Modestobacter italicus: one gene and its partners. The main gene of each other region encodes a partner of the protein of the gene in region 2 in a complex. Links are inferred from orthologs where the notes say so. Each region holds a gene or a part of one and is shown on either strand. Other genes may lie near its edges. The genes, in order: rplL, MODMU_RS25500 and rplA.

Region 1 (2,953 bases), 440 kb from region 2 along the record:
ACTGGAAGTGCTCGCGGATGCGGTCCTCGGTCCAGCCGAGGGCCTTGAGCAGGACGCTGACCGGCTGGCGGCGCTTGCGGTCGATCCGGACGCCGACGGTGTCGCGCTTGTCGACGTCGAACTCCAGCCACGCACCGCGGCTGGGGATGACCTTGGCGCTGTAGACGTCCTTGTCCGACGTCTTGTCCAGGGTCTTGTCGAAGTAGACGCCCGGGCTGCGGACCAGCTGGGAGACGACCACGCGCTCGGTCCCGTTGATGACGAACGTGCCCTTGCTCGTCATGATCGGGAAGTCGCCCATGAACACCGTCTGGCTCTTGATCTCGCCGGTGGTGTTGTTCATGAACTCGGCGGTGACGAACAGCGGCGCCGCGTAGGTCATGTCCTTGTCCTTGCACTCCTCGAGGGACGCCTTGACGTCCTCGAAGCGCGGGTTGGAGAAGGACAGCGACATGGAGCCGCTGAAGTCCTCGATCGGGGAGATCTCCTCGAGGATCTCGGCCAGACCGCCGACCGCGTCGGCCTGCTCCTCGGGGGCGAGGGTGGCCTTCCACTGCGGGCTGCCGACCAGCCAGTCGAACGAGGCCGTCTGGAGGGCGAGCAGGTCCGGGACCTCGAGCGGCTCGCGGATCTTGGCGAACGAGACGCGGAGCGGGGCGCCGGGGATCTTCTGCTGGTCGGTACCGCCGGTGCGGGGACCGGGCTGGACGTCGACCGGGGTGGTGCTGCTATCAGTGGTGGTGGTGCTGGTGGGGCGAGAGCCTGCCAAGATGCGTCCTTCCAAGGACCTCACGACGTGCGGGCGGGTGCTTTTCGTCCTGGGTCGTCGTCGGTATCGGCGAGGCTGACCGCGGATGCCGATCCCGCCAGAGGCGTCAACACGAGGTGGCCCGGAGCCGTTCCCGGGCACCCCTGGTGACCCGTGTCGGCGGGTTGGCAGTCAGAGGGCAGCGCAACAGGAGACCCTACCCCTGCTACGCGCCGCTGTCCACGTCGGCTGCCGGGTCGGCCGGTGCCCCACCCCGAGGGGTGGCCGGCGCCACCGGTGCCAGGGCGGGGCGACGCCTCCGCGAGGAGGGCCGGGCCGCCCGCGGAGCGGGGAGCGAGGTCGGTCGCAGCAGATGATGCCAGTGCCTCCCCGGTACGGACAGCCACGGCGCGCGAGTGTCTTCGAGCGGGGCCCCCGGCACGCAGCAGGGGCCGCCCTCCGGGAGGAGGACGGCCCCTGCTGGGAACGCGGGGTGGTGCGGTGCCCGGCTCAGCGAGCCGGGCGGGCCCCGGCGGTCGAGACCGCCGGGCGGGGGGTCACTTGACGGTGACGGTGGCGCCGGCGCCCTCGAGAGAGGCCTTGGCCTTCTCGGCGGCGTCCTTGGCGACCTTCTCCAGGACGGGCTTGGGCGCGTTGTCGACCAGGTCCTTGGCCTCCTTGAGGCCGAGCGAGGTCAGCGTGCGCACCTCCTTGATGACCTGGATCTTCTTGTCGCCGGCAGCCTCGAGGATGACGTCGAACTCGTCCTGCTCGGCGGCGGCCTCGGGGGCAGCGCCACCGCCGACGGGGCCGGCGGCCGCGACGGCGACGGGGGCAGCGGCGGTGACGTCGAAGGTCTCCTCGAACTGCTTCACGAAGTCGGACAGCTCCAGGAGGGTCATCTCCTTGAAGGCGTCGAGCAGTTCGTCGGAAGAGAGCTTGGCCATGGTGTCTCCTTGAAGGGGGTCAGTCGGTGCTGGCCGCGGAGTCCGCGGCAGCATCGGTGGTGTCGGGGGTGGTGTCAGCAGCAGCGGTGTCGTCGGCGGCGGGAGCGGAGGCGCCCTCGGCGGACTCCTTCTTCTCCTGCAGCGCGGCGGCCAGCCGGGCGACCTGCGACAGCGGGGCCTGGAACAGCCCGGCGGCCTTGGTGAGGTTGCCCTTCATCGCGCCGGCCAGCTTGGCCAGCAGGACCTCACGGGGCTCGACGTCGGCGAGGCGCGAGACCTCGGCTGCGTCGACCGTGCGGCCCTCGACCACGCCACCCTTGATGACGAGCAGGGGGTTGGCGCGGCTGAAGTCGCGGATGGCCTTCGCGGCCTCGACCGGGTCGCCCTCGATGAAGGCGATCGCGGTGGGGCCGGTGAGCAGCGGAGCCAGGTCGGTGTGGCCGACCGAGTCCGCGGCCCGCTTCGTCAGGGTGTTCTTGACGACGGCGTAGCTGCTGCCCGCACCGAGGGAACGGCGCAGCTGGGTCAGCTGCGCCACGGTCAGCCCGCGGTACTCGGTGAGCACGGCCGCGCTGGAGTTGTTGAACCGCTCGGTGATCTCCTCGATCACCGCGGCCTTCGCCTGCGTGGGCATGGGCCTCCTCTCGTCTGTCGGGCGACCGCCGGCGGCGTGCGCCTGCCGCGATCGAGGGCCCGGAGACGAGGAACGCCCCGGCGCAGTGCGCACGGGGCGAGGGACGGGCCGGGCCTGGGGCGAGCCCGAGCCGCGACGCGTTCGTCGTACCGTCCACCTGCGCGGGTCGTCCGGACATCCGGACCTTCGATCGCACGCGGACGTGCGACGACCATGCGGTCTTGGGGGGAACGCCGACAAGAGTACGCCATCCGGGAGCGCGCCCGCCAACGCCCCCGGGACGACGGACGGCGCCGCCCCCGGAGGGGCGACGCCGTCAACGTCACAGGGCTTCGCCCGGCCTCGTCCAGAGGCTCACCCCGAGCGTGCGAGGGGTGAGGAGGACGAGGTGTTTCTTCAGACGGAGGGCTCGTCCACCAGCAGGTTGCGGGTGCGGTTCGGGTCGACCGGGATGCCCGGGCCCATGGTGGTCGAGACGGTGACCTTCTTGACGTAGCGGCCCTTGGCGGCCGACGGCTTGGCGCGGAGCACCTCGTCGAGCGCGGCGGCGTAGTTCTCCACCAGCTTGGCCTCGTCGAAGGAGGTCTTGCCGATCACCAGGTGCAGGTTGGCCTGCTTGTCGAC
Region 2 (5,683 bases):
GCGACCGCCGCGCCGTGCCGCTGGGCCAGCAGCGCCGCCCCGGTGCCGTAGAACGCGCGGCGGCGCAGCCAGTCGGCCGGCGCCACCCGGTGGTCGTGCGCCACCCGGGCCGCCGGCTCGTAGCGCACCCGCCAGCCGGCCCCGGCCAGCCGCCAGACCAGGTCGACGTCCTCGGCGACCCGCATCGTCTCGTCGAACCCGGCGCCCAGCGCCGCCCGCCGGGCCAGCAGCGCGGCGCTGGGCACGTAGGAGACCACCGTCAGCGGCGCGACCCGCGCCGCCGCCGTCCCCATGTCCAGCGCACTGCTCACCCCCTCGTACCGCGCCACCCACGCGGAGGCCCTCGCACCGCCGAGGGCGGTGATCCGGGGGGCGACCAGGGCCAGCCGGGGGTCGGCCAGGTGCCGGGCCAGCTGCTCCAGCCAGCCGGGCTCCGGCACGCAGTCGGAGTCGACGAAGGCGACCAGCGGGGTGCCGGCGGCACGCAGGCCGGCGTTGCGGGCGGCGGCCGGGCCGCGGGCCTCCTCGTGGCGGAGCAGCCGGGCGCCGGCCGCCACCGCGGCGACCTCGGACGGTTCCGCGGAACCGTCGTCGACCACGACCACGGGGCAACCCGCCGTCCCCGGGTCGGCGCGGAGGGCGGCCAGCAGCCGGGCCAGCCCGTCGGTGCGGTCCCGGACCGGGACGACGACGGTCACCGCGGGGAGCGGCGCCGGCGGCAGGTCGGGGTCGGCGACGCCGGTGTCCAGCAGCCGCGCGGCCAGCGCCGCGGTGCGGGCGTCGGTCACCTCGAGCCGGTCGCCGTCCAGCAGGGTCCGGGCGGCGGGCGCGAGCCGCAGCATCCGGAACGGGGACCCGCCGAGCAGCGTCGTCCCGCCGTCCCGGCGCTGGGTCCCCGGTGCCAGCCGGACGGCGAACCCGTCGGGCAGCCGGTCCGGGGGCGGCGCGGGGACCGTCATCGCCCGGCGAGCACCGCGTCGGTCGTGGTGAGGGTGATCAGCGGGGCGTAGAGGGCCATCGCCGCGAGCGCCCGGCCGTGGTCGGCGTCGCTGGCCCCGGCGCAGGCGTCGGTGACCACCTGCACCGGCACCCCGGCGTCCGCGGCCGGCAGCGCGGTGGAGAGCACGCAGCAGTCGGTCGACACGCCGGCCAGCAGCACCGGCCCGTCGCCGACGAGCGCGGCGAGCTCGGGGCCCCACTTGCCGAAGGTGGGCGCGTCCAGCACCGGGGCGCCGCCGGGGTCGTCGACCAGGGCGTACAGCGCTGCGTCGGGGGGCTGCAGCGCGAAGGGGAACTGCTCGTAGTAGGGCACCCACGCGCCGGTGGGCTCGGCCGGGGCGACGAACCGGGTGTGCACCACGCGGCCGGGGAAGGCGGCGGTCAGCCGGCGGATGGCCGGGTGCACCTCCGCGAACCGGGGCGCACCCCACGGGGAGCCGGCGTCGGCGAAGACGTGCTGCACGTCGACCACGACGAGCACGCCGTCGGTCACCTCGCCTCCTGCGGTGCCAGCGCCTCCTGCCGGCGCACCGCGCCGCGGCGGAGCAGCAGCGTGCCGGCGAACCCGACGACGAGGGCGACCAGCACGCCCAGGTTGGCGAAGGCCCAGGTCCCGTCCTTGCCGCCCAGGCCGAGGGGCTCGAGCAGGTAGCCCTGCCAGGTCAGCCAGCTGGCGTAGCCGTTGGTGACCAGGCCCCAGCCGAGCACCGTGCCGAGCACGAGCAGCGCCAGCGGCACCGGCGGGACGGCGCCGTACCGGCCGCGGGGGTCGTAGAGGTCGGCCTCGGCGTAGTCGCGGTGGCGCAGCAGCAGGTCGGCCAGCACGATCCCGCACCAGGCGGCGACCGGGACGCCGAGGGTGATCAGGAAGCCCTGGAACTGCACGAAGAAGTCGCCCTCGGCGAGGAAGACGACCCAGATGGCGCCGAGCACCATCAGCACGCCGTCGATCGAGGCGGCGACCGGCCGGGGGATCCGCACGCCCGCCGCCAGCAGCGCCAGGCCGGAGGAGTAGATGTCCAGCAGCGCCCCGCCGACCAGGCCCAGGACGGCGACCAGCGCGAACGGGACGAGGAACCAGGTGGGCAGCAGGGTGGCCAGCGCACCGATCGGGTCCGCGCCGATGGCGGTGGCCAGGTCGGCCGAGGAGCCCGCCAGCAGCAGACCGACCACCAGCAGCACGACCGGCGCCAGCGCCGAGCCGAACGTCGTCCAGCCGACGACGCCGCGGGTCGAGGCCGAGCGCGGCAGGTAGCGGGAGTAGTCCGCGGCGGCGTTCACCCAGCCGAAGCCGTAGCCGGTCATCACGAAGACGAGCGCACCGATGAACGCCTGGGTGGAGCCCGACGGCAGCCCGCTGACGGTGCCCCAGTCGATCTCGTCGGCCACCAGGACCAGGTAGACGACGGTCAGCACGCCGGTGACCACGGTGATGACCGCCTGCATGCGCATGATCAGGTCGAAGCCGAGCACCCCGCCGACGACGACCAGCCCGGCGACCACCAGCAGCGCGACGACCTGGGTGGCCGTGCCGCCGCCCCAGCCCAGCTCGGTGAAGACGGTCGCGGTGGCCAGCGTGGCCAACGAGGTGAGCACGGTCTCCCAGCCGACCGTGAGCACCCAGGCCAGGACGGCGGGGACCTTGCCGCCGGTGACGCCGAAGGCCGCCCGGCTGAGCACCAGGGTGGGGGCCGAGCCGCGCTTGCCGGCGATGGCGATGAACCCGCAGAGCAGGAAGCTGACCACGATGCCGACGACGCCGGCCACGACCGCCTGCCAGAAGGAGATGCCGAAGCCGAGCGTGAAGGCGCCGTAGGCCAGGCCGAGCACGCTGACGTTCGCGCCGAACCAGGGCCAGAACAGCTGGCGGGGCGTGCCCTTGCGCTCGGACTCGGAGATCACGTTGATGCCGTTGGTCTCCACCGCCACGCGTGCCGTGGAGGCAGCCGGCTCCCCGGTCACCTGGTGCGCCATCGCGTGCTCCGTCCTCACCGGCGGGTCCGTCCCCGCTCCCGGGCCGAGACCCTAACCGCGCGGTCGGCCCCGGACGCACGACGACGCCGCCGGCCGGTCCGGGGAGGACCTGCCGGCGGCGTCGTCGGGGAGTGCCGCGGGGTCAGCTGCGGGTGCGGTTCCGCGCGCCGTAGCGCTGGTTGAACTTCTCGACCCGGCCGGCGGTGTCCAGCACGCGCTGGTTGCCGGTCCAGAACGGGTGGGACGACGCGCTGATCTCGACCGGGACCACCGGCAGGGTCTCGCCGTCGAGCTCGATCGTCCGGCTCGTCTGCACCGTCGAACGGGTCCGGAACGTCGCACCCGTCGAGGTGTCCTGGAAGACGACGGTGCGGTACTCGGGGTGGATGCCGTTGCGCATGGCTGGTCCTCTCGGTCTGCGCGGGACGTCCGCCCCCGTTGGGGCGGGCTGATCGCGTCGGTACGGACAACAAACCGACGCCGCGGTTGTTCCCGGCCCGCGGCTCGTCGCCGCCGTCACGGCCTCCCGCTACGCGGTGCTGGCCACCGACCCCAGCTCGGGCCGCAGCGCCTCGACGAGCTCGCGGCGCGGTGGTGCGGCCGGCGCGCCCGGGGCACCGCTCGGCGTCCCGGGCGGGGCGCTCGCCGCCGCCCCGGGCACCGGCCGTCCCGGCAGCCACCCCGCGGCCAGCAGGTCGGCCACCCGGGGGCGCACCTCCGCCAGTGCCTCGGGCGGGTCCACCAGGTGCATGTGCCGCAGCACCGCCCGGCCGACCGTGCGGTCGGCACCGGCGGCCGCCAGCACCAGCAGGTGCGGGACCTCCGGACCGGCGGGCGGCCTGCCGACCGCCGGGCCCCCGCCGTCGCGCACCGCGCGCCACATCGCGGCGCGCGCCTCGTCGGTGCGCCGCGCGTCGTCGAACCAGGCCCGCAGCTCCCCCCGGCTCCAGGCGTCCAGCTCCGCGCGCCAGGAGCGGGCGTCGGCCGGCGCGGCGGCGACCGCGCCGGCGAGGCGGAGCGCGTGGGAGACGGCGAGCGAGGTGCCCCGGCCGAAGTGCGGGTTGGTCGTGCACACGGCGTCGGCGAGCGGCTGCAACCCGAGCGGGGCCGACCCGGCCAGCTCCCGGAAGGTGTTGCGCAGCCCGCCCATGACCACCACGTCCGAGACCGGTTCGGCCCGGTCGGCGTCGGTCCAGGTGGCGGCCAGCGGGACCAGCCGGGTGGCCGCCTCGAACGCCGCGGTCTCGCGCAGCCCGGTCAGCCCGGGGTCGTCGGGCAGCCGGGTGAAGCAGACGGTGAACACGTCCGCGTCGTGCGGGAACACCAGCAGCGTGTAGCCGTCGCCCTCGGCCACGGAGATGACCCCGCGGTTCACCGGCCCGAAGGAGGCGCCGGGCCGGAGGCGGTAGCGGCGCGAGGTGTAGACCTCGTCGGCCGGGGAGTCGACGACCTCCTGCAGCCAGGGGCGGGACACCCGTCCGCGGCGCCCGGTGGCGTCGACCACCAGGTCGGCGGGCAGCACCCGCCCGTCGGCCAGCTCCACCCCGGTGACCGCACCGCCGTCGACCCGCACCTCGCGGACCGCGGCGTAGACCATCGCCACGCCCGGCTCGGCCTCGGCCGTGCCGCGCAGCACCCACTCCAGCGTGCTGCGCCGGCACCACATCGCCCGCAGGCCGTCGACCAGCTCGACCTGCGGCACGCCGATCGCCCGCAGGCTGTCCAGCACGTCGGGGAGCCCGCGCTCCAGCTCGTGGAACAGCCGGGCCAGGAAGGCGTGCGGCTGCTGGAACTGCGCCACCCCGCGCCGCGGCCACGCGGCCGCGCCGGCCACGTCCGCCGGCCGGGGTGAGTCGTCCCGGTCGACGACCTGCACCCGGTGCCCCTGGCGGGCCAGGGCCAGGGCTGCGGTCAGCCCGGCCACGCCGCCCCCTGCGATCACGACCTGCATCGACGTCGTCCGTTCCCCGTCTCGACCGGGTGGCCCCGTGCCTGGTCGGTGGAAGCTACAACCAACGATCGGGTCGCACCAGCGCCACGCACGCCGGCCGGACGACGCCCGGTGACCCGTTCGTGATCCCCGGCTGGTTAGGTGAGCCTCACCTGACCGACCCGAGGAGTCCTCCGTGCACCACCGCACCACCCTGGCCGGCACCGCCCTGCTCGCGGCCGCACTCGTCCTGACCGGCTGCAGCTCCGGGGCGGAGGAGGCCACCGCAGCCGCGCCGAGCAGCTCCTCGGCGGCCTTCCCGGTCACGCTGGAGCACGCGTTCGGGGAGACGACGATCGCCGAGGAGCCGCAGCGGGTGGTGACCTGGGGCTTCGGCAGCACCGACGCCGCCCTCGCGCTGGGCGTCGTCCCGGTCGCCATCCCGTTCCAGGCCTACGGCGGGGACGCCGAGGGCGTGCTGCCGTGGATCGCCGAGGAGCTCGACGCGCTGGGCGCCGAGACGCCGACCGTCCTCCCCGACACCGAGGAGGTGCCCTTCGAGGCGATCGCGGCCGCCGACCCCGACGTCGTCCTGGCCAACTACTCCGGCATCACGCAGGAGGACTACGAGAAGCTGTCGGCGCTGGCCCCGACGGTCGCCTACCCGGGCGAGGCCTGGACGACGCCGTGGCGCGAGGTCGTCACCACGGTGGGCCGGGCGCTGGGCCGGGCCGAGGACGCCGAGCAGCTCGTCGCCGACACCGAGCAGGCGGTCGCCGA
Region 3 (5,876 bases), 440 kb from region 2 along the record:
GCGGCGGTGACGTCGAAGGTCTCCTCGAACTGCTTCACGAAGTCGGACAGCTCCAGGAGGGTCATCTCCTTGAAGGCGTCGAGCAGTTCGTCGGAAGAGAGCTTGGCCATGGTGTCTCCTTGAAGGGGGTCAGTCGGTGCTGGCCGCGGAGTCCGCGGCAGCATCGGTGGTGTCGGGGGTGGTGTCAGCAGCAGCGGTGTCGTCGGCGGCGGGAGCGGAGGCGCCCTCGGCGGACTCCTTCTTCTCCTGCAGCGCGGCGGCCAGCCGGGCGACCTGCGACAGCGGGGCCTGGAACAGCCCGGCGGCCTTGGTGAGGTTGCCCTTCATCGCGCCGGCCAGCTTGGCCAGCAGGACCTCACGGGGCTCGACGTCGGCGAGGCGCGAGACCTCGGCTGCGTCGACCGTGCGGCCCTCGACCACGCCACCCTTGATGACGAGCAGGGGGTTGGCGCGGCTGAAGTCGCGGATGGCCTTCGCGGCCTCGACCGGGTCGCCCTCGATGAAGGCGATCGCGGTGGGGCCGGTGAGCAGCGGAGCCAGGTCGGTGTGGCCGACCGAGTCCGCGGCCCGCTTCGTCAGGGTGTTCTTGACGACGGCGTAGCTGCTGCCCGCACCGAGGGAACGGCGCAGCTGGGTCAGCTGCGCCACGGTCAGCCCGCGGTACTCGGTGAGCACGGCCGCGCTGGAGTTGTTGAACCGCTCGGTGATCTCCTCGATCACCGCGGCCTTCGCCTGCGTGGGCATGGGCCTCCTCTCGTCTGTCGGGCGACCGCCGGCGGCGTGCGCCTGCCGCGATCGAGGGCCCGGAGACGAGGAACGCCCCGGCGCAGTGCGCACGGGGCGAGGGACGGGCCGGGCCTGGGGCGAGCCCGAGCCGCGACGCGTTCGTCGTACCGTCCACCTGCGCGGGTCGTCCGGACATCCGGACCTTCGATCGCACGCGGACGTGCGACGACCATGCGGTCTTGGGGGGAACGCCGACAAGAGTACGCCATCCGGGAGCGCGCCCGCCAACGCCCCCGGGACGACGGACGGCGCCGCCCCCGGAGGGGCGACGCCGTCAACGTCACAGGGCTTCGCCCGGCCTCGTCCAGAGGCTCACCCCGAGCGTGCGAGGGGTGAGGAGGACGAGGTGTTTCTTCAGACGGAGGGCTCGTCCACCAGCAGGTTGCGGGTGCGGTTCGGGTCGACCGGGATGCCCGGGCCCATGGTGGTCGAGACGGTGACCTTCTTGACGTAGCGGCCCTTGGCGGCCGACGGCTTGGCGCGGAGCACCTCGTCGAGCGCGGCGGCGTAGTTCTCCACCAGCTTGGCCTCGTCGAAGGAGGTCTTGCCGATCACCAGGTGCAGGTTGGCCTGCTTGTCGACGCGGAAGTTGATCTTCCCGCCCTTGATGTCGTTGACGGCCTTGGTGACGTCGGGGGTCACGGTGCCGGTCTTCGGGTTCGGCATCAGGCCGCGGGGGCCGAGGATGCGGGCGATCCGGCCGACCTTGGCCATCTGGTCCGGCGTCGCGATGGCGGCGTCGAAGTCGAGGAAGCCGCCCTGGATCCGCTCGATCAGGTCGTCGGAGCCCACGACGTCGGCGCCGGCGGCCTCGGCCTGGGCGGCCTTGTCGCCGGTGGCGAAGACGATGACGCGGGCGGTCTTGCCGGTGCCGTGCGGCAGGTTGACCGTGCCGCGGACCATCTGGTCGGCCTTGCGGGGGTCGACCCCGAGGCGGATCGCGACCTCGACGGTGGCGTCGTACTTCGTGGTCGAGGTCTGCTTGGCGAGGCCGGCGGCCTGCAGCGGGCTGTAGAGCGTGCTGTCGTCGACGAGCTCGGCGACCTTGCGGTAGTTCTTGCCGTGCTTGGCCATGGTGGTGCTCCTTCCCCCGGAACGGGGTCGTGTGGTGAACGGGCCTGGCCGGCCCTCCCACAGTGAAAGGACCTCGTTCTCCTCACCCCTCGCGAGCTCGGGGCGAGCCTCGGAACGAGGCCGTTGACTAGCGGACCGTGATGCCCATCGACCGGGCGGTGCCGGCGATGATCTTCTCGGCCTGCTCGAGGTCGTTGGCGTTGAGGTCGGCCATCTTGGTCTGGGCGATCTCGCGGACCTGGTCACGGGTGACCGTGGCGACCTTGGTCTTGTGCGGCTCGCCCGATCCCTTGTCCACCCCGGCGGCCTTGAGCAGCATGCGCGCTGCCGGCGGCGTCTTGGTGACGAAGGTGAACGACCGGTCCTCGAAGACCGAGATCTCGACCGGGATGACGTTGCCGCGCTGCGACTCGGTCGCAGCGTTGTAGGCCTTGCAGAACTCCATGATGTTCACGCCGTGCTGACCGAGGGCCGGGCCGACGGGCGGCGCGGGGGTGGCCGCACCGGCGTTGATCTGGAGCTTGATGACCGCGGTCAACCGCTTCCTGGGGGGCATGACTTCCTTCTTCTCTGCTGATCAGGGGAGTGCAGGCGCACTCAGGTCAGATCTTCGAGACCTGGGTGAACGACAGCTCGACCGGCGTCTCGCGGCCGAAGATGGAGACGAGGACCTGGAGCTTCTGCTGCTCGGGGTTGATCTCGTTGATGGTGGCCGGCAGCGTCGCGAACGGACCGTCCATGACGGTGACGGACTCGCCGACCTCGAACTCGACGACCGCGGTCGAGGAGGCGGCAGGTGCGGCCTCGGCAGCCGCGGCGGGCTTCTCGGTGACCGCGGGCACCAGCAGGTTGACGACCTCGTCGATGCTCAGCGGGGAGGGCTTGGAGGTGGCGCCCACGAAGCCGGTGACGCCGGGGGTGTTGCGCACCGCGCCCCAGGACTCGTCGTTGAGGTCCATCCGGACGAGCAGGTACCCGGGCAGCTTCTTGCGGTTGACCTGGGTCCGCTTGCCGTTCTTGATCTCGGTGACCTCCTCGGTGGGCACCTCGATCTGGAAGATGTAGTCCTCCATGTCCAGCGACGTGATCCGGGACTCGAGGTTGGTCTTCACCTTGTTCTCGTAGCCCGCGTAGGAGTGGATCACGTACCAGTCGCCGAACTGGCTGCGCAGCGTCGAGCGGAGCGCCTCGGCCGGGTCCTCGTCGTGCTCGGCGGCGGCCTCGAGGGTCTCGGTGACCAGCGGGTCGTGGTCGGGGGCCGGCTCGGCGAGCGGGTCGGCGACCAGTGCGTCGTCGACGGAGCCACGGCTGCTGCCGGCGTTGCCCGAGACGGGCGCGTCGCCCATCGGGTTGTCCGCGGTCAGGTCCGTGGTCTCGAGGGAGCCCTCGGCGGCACCGGTCTCGCGGACACCGGTCTCGACGTCGACCGTCCCGGCCAGGGCAGCGGCGTCGTCGAGGTCGGTGCCCTCGACCGCGCTGTCGGTCTCGAAGGGCTCGCGGGGGTCCGTCACTGGGTCTCTTCCTTGTCGGGTGTGGTGCAGGCCAGGGTGTGCGGGTCAGCCGAAGACGGCGAGCACACCTTGGGCGAAGAGGATGTCGAGGCCGGCGACGAGCGCCACCATGACCGCGACGAAGACGATCACCACGGTGGTGTAGGTGATCAGCTCCTTGCGGCCGGGCCAGATGACCTTGCGGAGCTCGGCGACGACCTCGCGGAGGAACCGGCCGATGCTGCGCTTGTCGCGCAGCTCGGCGGCGCGGGCCCGCTCGGCGTCGGCCCGGGACCGGGTGCCGTCGCCGGCGCGGGTGGCACCGGTGGAGCGGCCGGCCGGACGGCTGGAGGTGCTGCGCTGCCGGCGCCGGGTGGGCGTGGCGACGACCTTGTCCTCGTCGGACTCGGCCTCGTCGGCGAGCTCGGCCTCGGCGGCCTCGAGCTCGGCGGCGTCCTCGACCCCGGGGGTCTCGGCGTCGATCTGCTCGGCGGTCAGCTCGTCGTCGGCGCGGGCGCCGTCGGTCGGCTCGCCGTCCTTCTCCTCGCTCACAGCGCCTCGCTCCTCGGTCGTCGGTCAGGTGGTGGCAGGGGTGACAGGACTTGAACCTGCAGCCTGCGGTTTTGGAGACCGCTGCTCTGCCAATTGAGCTACACCCCTAGGGGACGCCGGGCCGCGTCACGGCGCGACCGAGCTCCTCGAGAGGAGCCCCGGGGCACGCCGGTGGCGGGGTCCCACTGGCCCCAGGTCGTCGAGTGTACGGGACCGCCGGCACCGACGGCCAACACGGCAGGTGGGCACCCTCCCGCGGGGTGCGGGACGGCACCGGGACGACCTCGCTGGTCTGACACGATCCCCGCCATGACCACCGCTCCCGTGCCCGACCCCGCGGTCCCGGTCCCGCCCCCGGTCCGGCCGGCCGAGCGCCGGGTCTCCCGGCGGGTCGCTGCGATCACCCCGTCGGCGACGCTGGCCGTCGACGCCCGCGCCAAGGCGCTGCGCGCCGCCGGAACCCCGGTGATCGGCTTCGCCGCAGGTGAGCCCGACTTCCCCTCGCCGCCGCACGTGGTCGCCGCCGCGGTGGCCGCGGCCCAGGACCCGGCCAACCACCGGTACTCCCCGGCGGGCGGGCTGCCCGCGCTCAAGGAGGCGATCGTCGCCAAGACGCTGCGCGACTCCGGCCTGCAGGCCCGCCCGGCCGACGTGCTGGTCACCAACGGCGGCAAGCAGGCGGTGCAGGAGGCGCTGGCCACGATGCTCGACCCCGGCGACGAGGTGCTGCTGCCGACCCCGTACTGGACCACCTACCCCGAGGCGATCCGGCTGGCCGGCGGCGTGCCGGTGCCCGTGGTCGCCGACGAGGCCAGCGGCTACCTGGTGTCGGTGGGCCAGCTGGAGGCCGCCCGCACGGCGCGCACCCGGCTGCTGCTGTTCTGCTCCCCGGCCAACCCGACCGGGGCGGTGCACCCGCCGGAGGAGGTCACCGAGATCGGGCGCTGGGCCCTGGACGCCGGGCTGTGGGTGCTCACCGACGAGATCTACGAGCACCTGGTCTACGGCGGGGCCACCGCACCGTCGATGCCGGCGCTGGTGCCCGAGCTGCAGTCCCGCTGCGTCGTCGTCAACGGCGTCGCCAAGACCTACGCCATGACCGGCTGGCGGGTGGGCTGGCTGCTCGGCCCCGCCGACGTGGTCGCGGCCGCCACCGCGCTGCAGTCGCACTCCACCTCGAACGTCGCGAACGTCTCGCAGCTGGCCGCCGTCGCGGCGCTGACCGGTGACCAGTCCGCCGTCGCGACGATGCGCGCCGCCTTCGACCGCCGCCGGCAGACGATGGTCGCCATGCTCCGCGAGATCCCGGGGGTCGCCTGCCCCGAACCGCAGGGCGCCTTCTACGCCTACCCGTCGGTGAAGGCGCTGCTCGGCCGGCCGATAGCCGGGCGCACCGTGCACACCAGCGTCGAGCTCGCCGAGCTGCTGCTGGAGGAGGCCCAGGTCGCCGTCGTCGCCGGGGAGGCGTTCGGGACCCCCGGCTACCTGCGGCTGTCCTACTCCCTCGGCGACGACGACCTGGTCGAGGGCGTCTCCCGGATGCAGCGGCTGCTCGGCTCCGCCGGCTGAGCCGCAGCCGTCAGCCGGGCAGGTCTTCGGGGTCGAGCGCCCCGGCCTGCTGCAGCACGGCCAGGGCGGCCGGCAGGTCGGCCAGCGCCGTCCCGACGTCGGCCGGGGTGGCGGTGGTCCAGGCCTGCGCGTCGACGTAGCAGCGCAGGGCTGCGTCGAAGGCCTCGGGGCCGGCCTGCCGGCGCGCGGTGAGCAGCGCGGCGGCGCCCTTGCCGTAGACCGCCGTCACGTACCGGCGGTCGTCGGGGAAAGAGGCCATCGAGCCGCCGACGTCGCCGTCGGTGGCCAGCAGCCGGCTCACCTGGTCCGGGGGCGGGTCGCCGGTGACCGACTCGGCGTAGCTGGCGAACGCCTCGTCCAGCCACGGGTCGCGGAACTGCGAGTCACCGACCATCCCGTAGAACC

The links.
Region 1: MODMU_RS25500 (region 2) and rplL share a complex: the UniProt entries of both Escherichia coli proteins name them as parts of the 50S ribosomal subunit. The link is inferred for Modestobacter italicus from one-to-one orthologs.
Region 3: MODMU_RS25500 (region 2) and rplA share a complex: the UniProt entries of both Escherichia coli proteins name them as parts of the 50S ribosomal subunit. The link is inferred for Modestobacter italicus from one-to-one orthologs.

The regions. Positions count from the first base shown.
Region 1 is NC_017955.1:4,922,719-4,925,671, forward strand. It holds rplL (50S ribosomal protein L7/L12), read right to left. Parts: upstream 1,696-2,953; coding sequence 1,306-1,695; downstream 1-1,305. Other genes in the region: rpoB (DNA-directed RNA polymerase subunit beta), read right to left, coding at 1-769; rplJ (50S ribosomal protein L10), read right to left, coding at 1,715-2,329; rplA (50S ribosomal protein L1), read right to left, coding at 2,726-2,953. UniProt on the Escherichia coli protein: The binding site for several of the GTPase factors involved in protein synthesis (IF-2, EF-Tu, EF-G and RF3). Is thus essential for accurate translation.
Region 2 is NC_017955.1:5,358,163-5,363,845, forward strand. The notes cover bases 1,745-4,408. They hold MODMU_RS25500 (type B 50S ribosomal protein L31), read right to left. Parts: upstream 3,374-4,408; coding sequence 3,116-3,373; downstream 1,745-3,115. Other genes in these bases: MODMU_RS25495 (purine-cytosine permease family protein), read right to left, coding at 1,745-2,991; MODMU_RS25505 (FAD-dependent oxidoreductase), read right to left, coding at 3,503-4,408. In the rest of the region: mycofactocin biosynthesis glycosyltransferase MftF, read right to left, coding at 1-959; MODMU_RS25490 (cysteine hydrolase family protein), read right to left, coding at 956-1,492; more of MODMU_RS25495, read right to left, coding at 1,489-1,744; more of MODMU_RS25505, read right to left, coding at 4,409-4,924; MODMU_RS25510 (iron-siderophore ABC transporter substrate-binding protein), read left to right, coding at 5,100-5,683.
Region 3 is NC_017955.1:4,924,304-4,930,179, forward strand. The notes cover bases 1-2,857. They hold rplA (50S ribosomal protein L1), read right to left. Parts: upstream 1,861-2,857; coding sequence 1,141-1,860; downstream 1-1,140. Other genes in these bases: rplL (50S ribosomal protein L7/L12), read right to left, coding at 1-110; rplJ (50S ribosomal protein L10), read right to left, coding at 130-744; rplK (50S ribosomal protein L11), read right to left, coding at 1,988-2,416; nusG (transcription termination/antitermination protein NusG), read right to left, coding at 2,463-2,857. Also shown: more of nusG, read right to left, coding at 2,858-3,371; preprotein translocase subunit SecE, read right to left, coding at 3,417-3,902; MODMU_RS23390 (pyridoxal phosphate-dependent aminotransferase), read left to right, coding at 4,212-5,471; MODMU_RS23395 (gluzincin family metallopeptidase), read right to left, coding at 5,482-5,876. UniProt on the Escherichia coli protein: One of the primary rRNA binding proteins, it binds very close to the 3'-end of the 23S rRNA. Forms part of the L1 stalk. It is often not seen in high-resolution crystal structures, but can be seen in cryo_EM and 3D reconstruction models.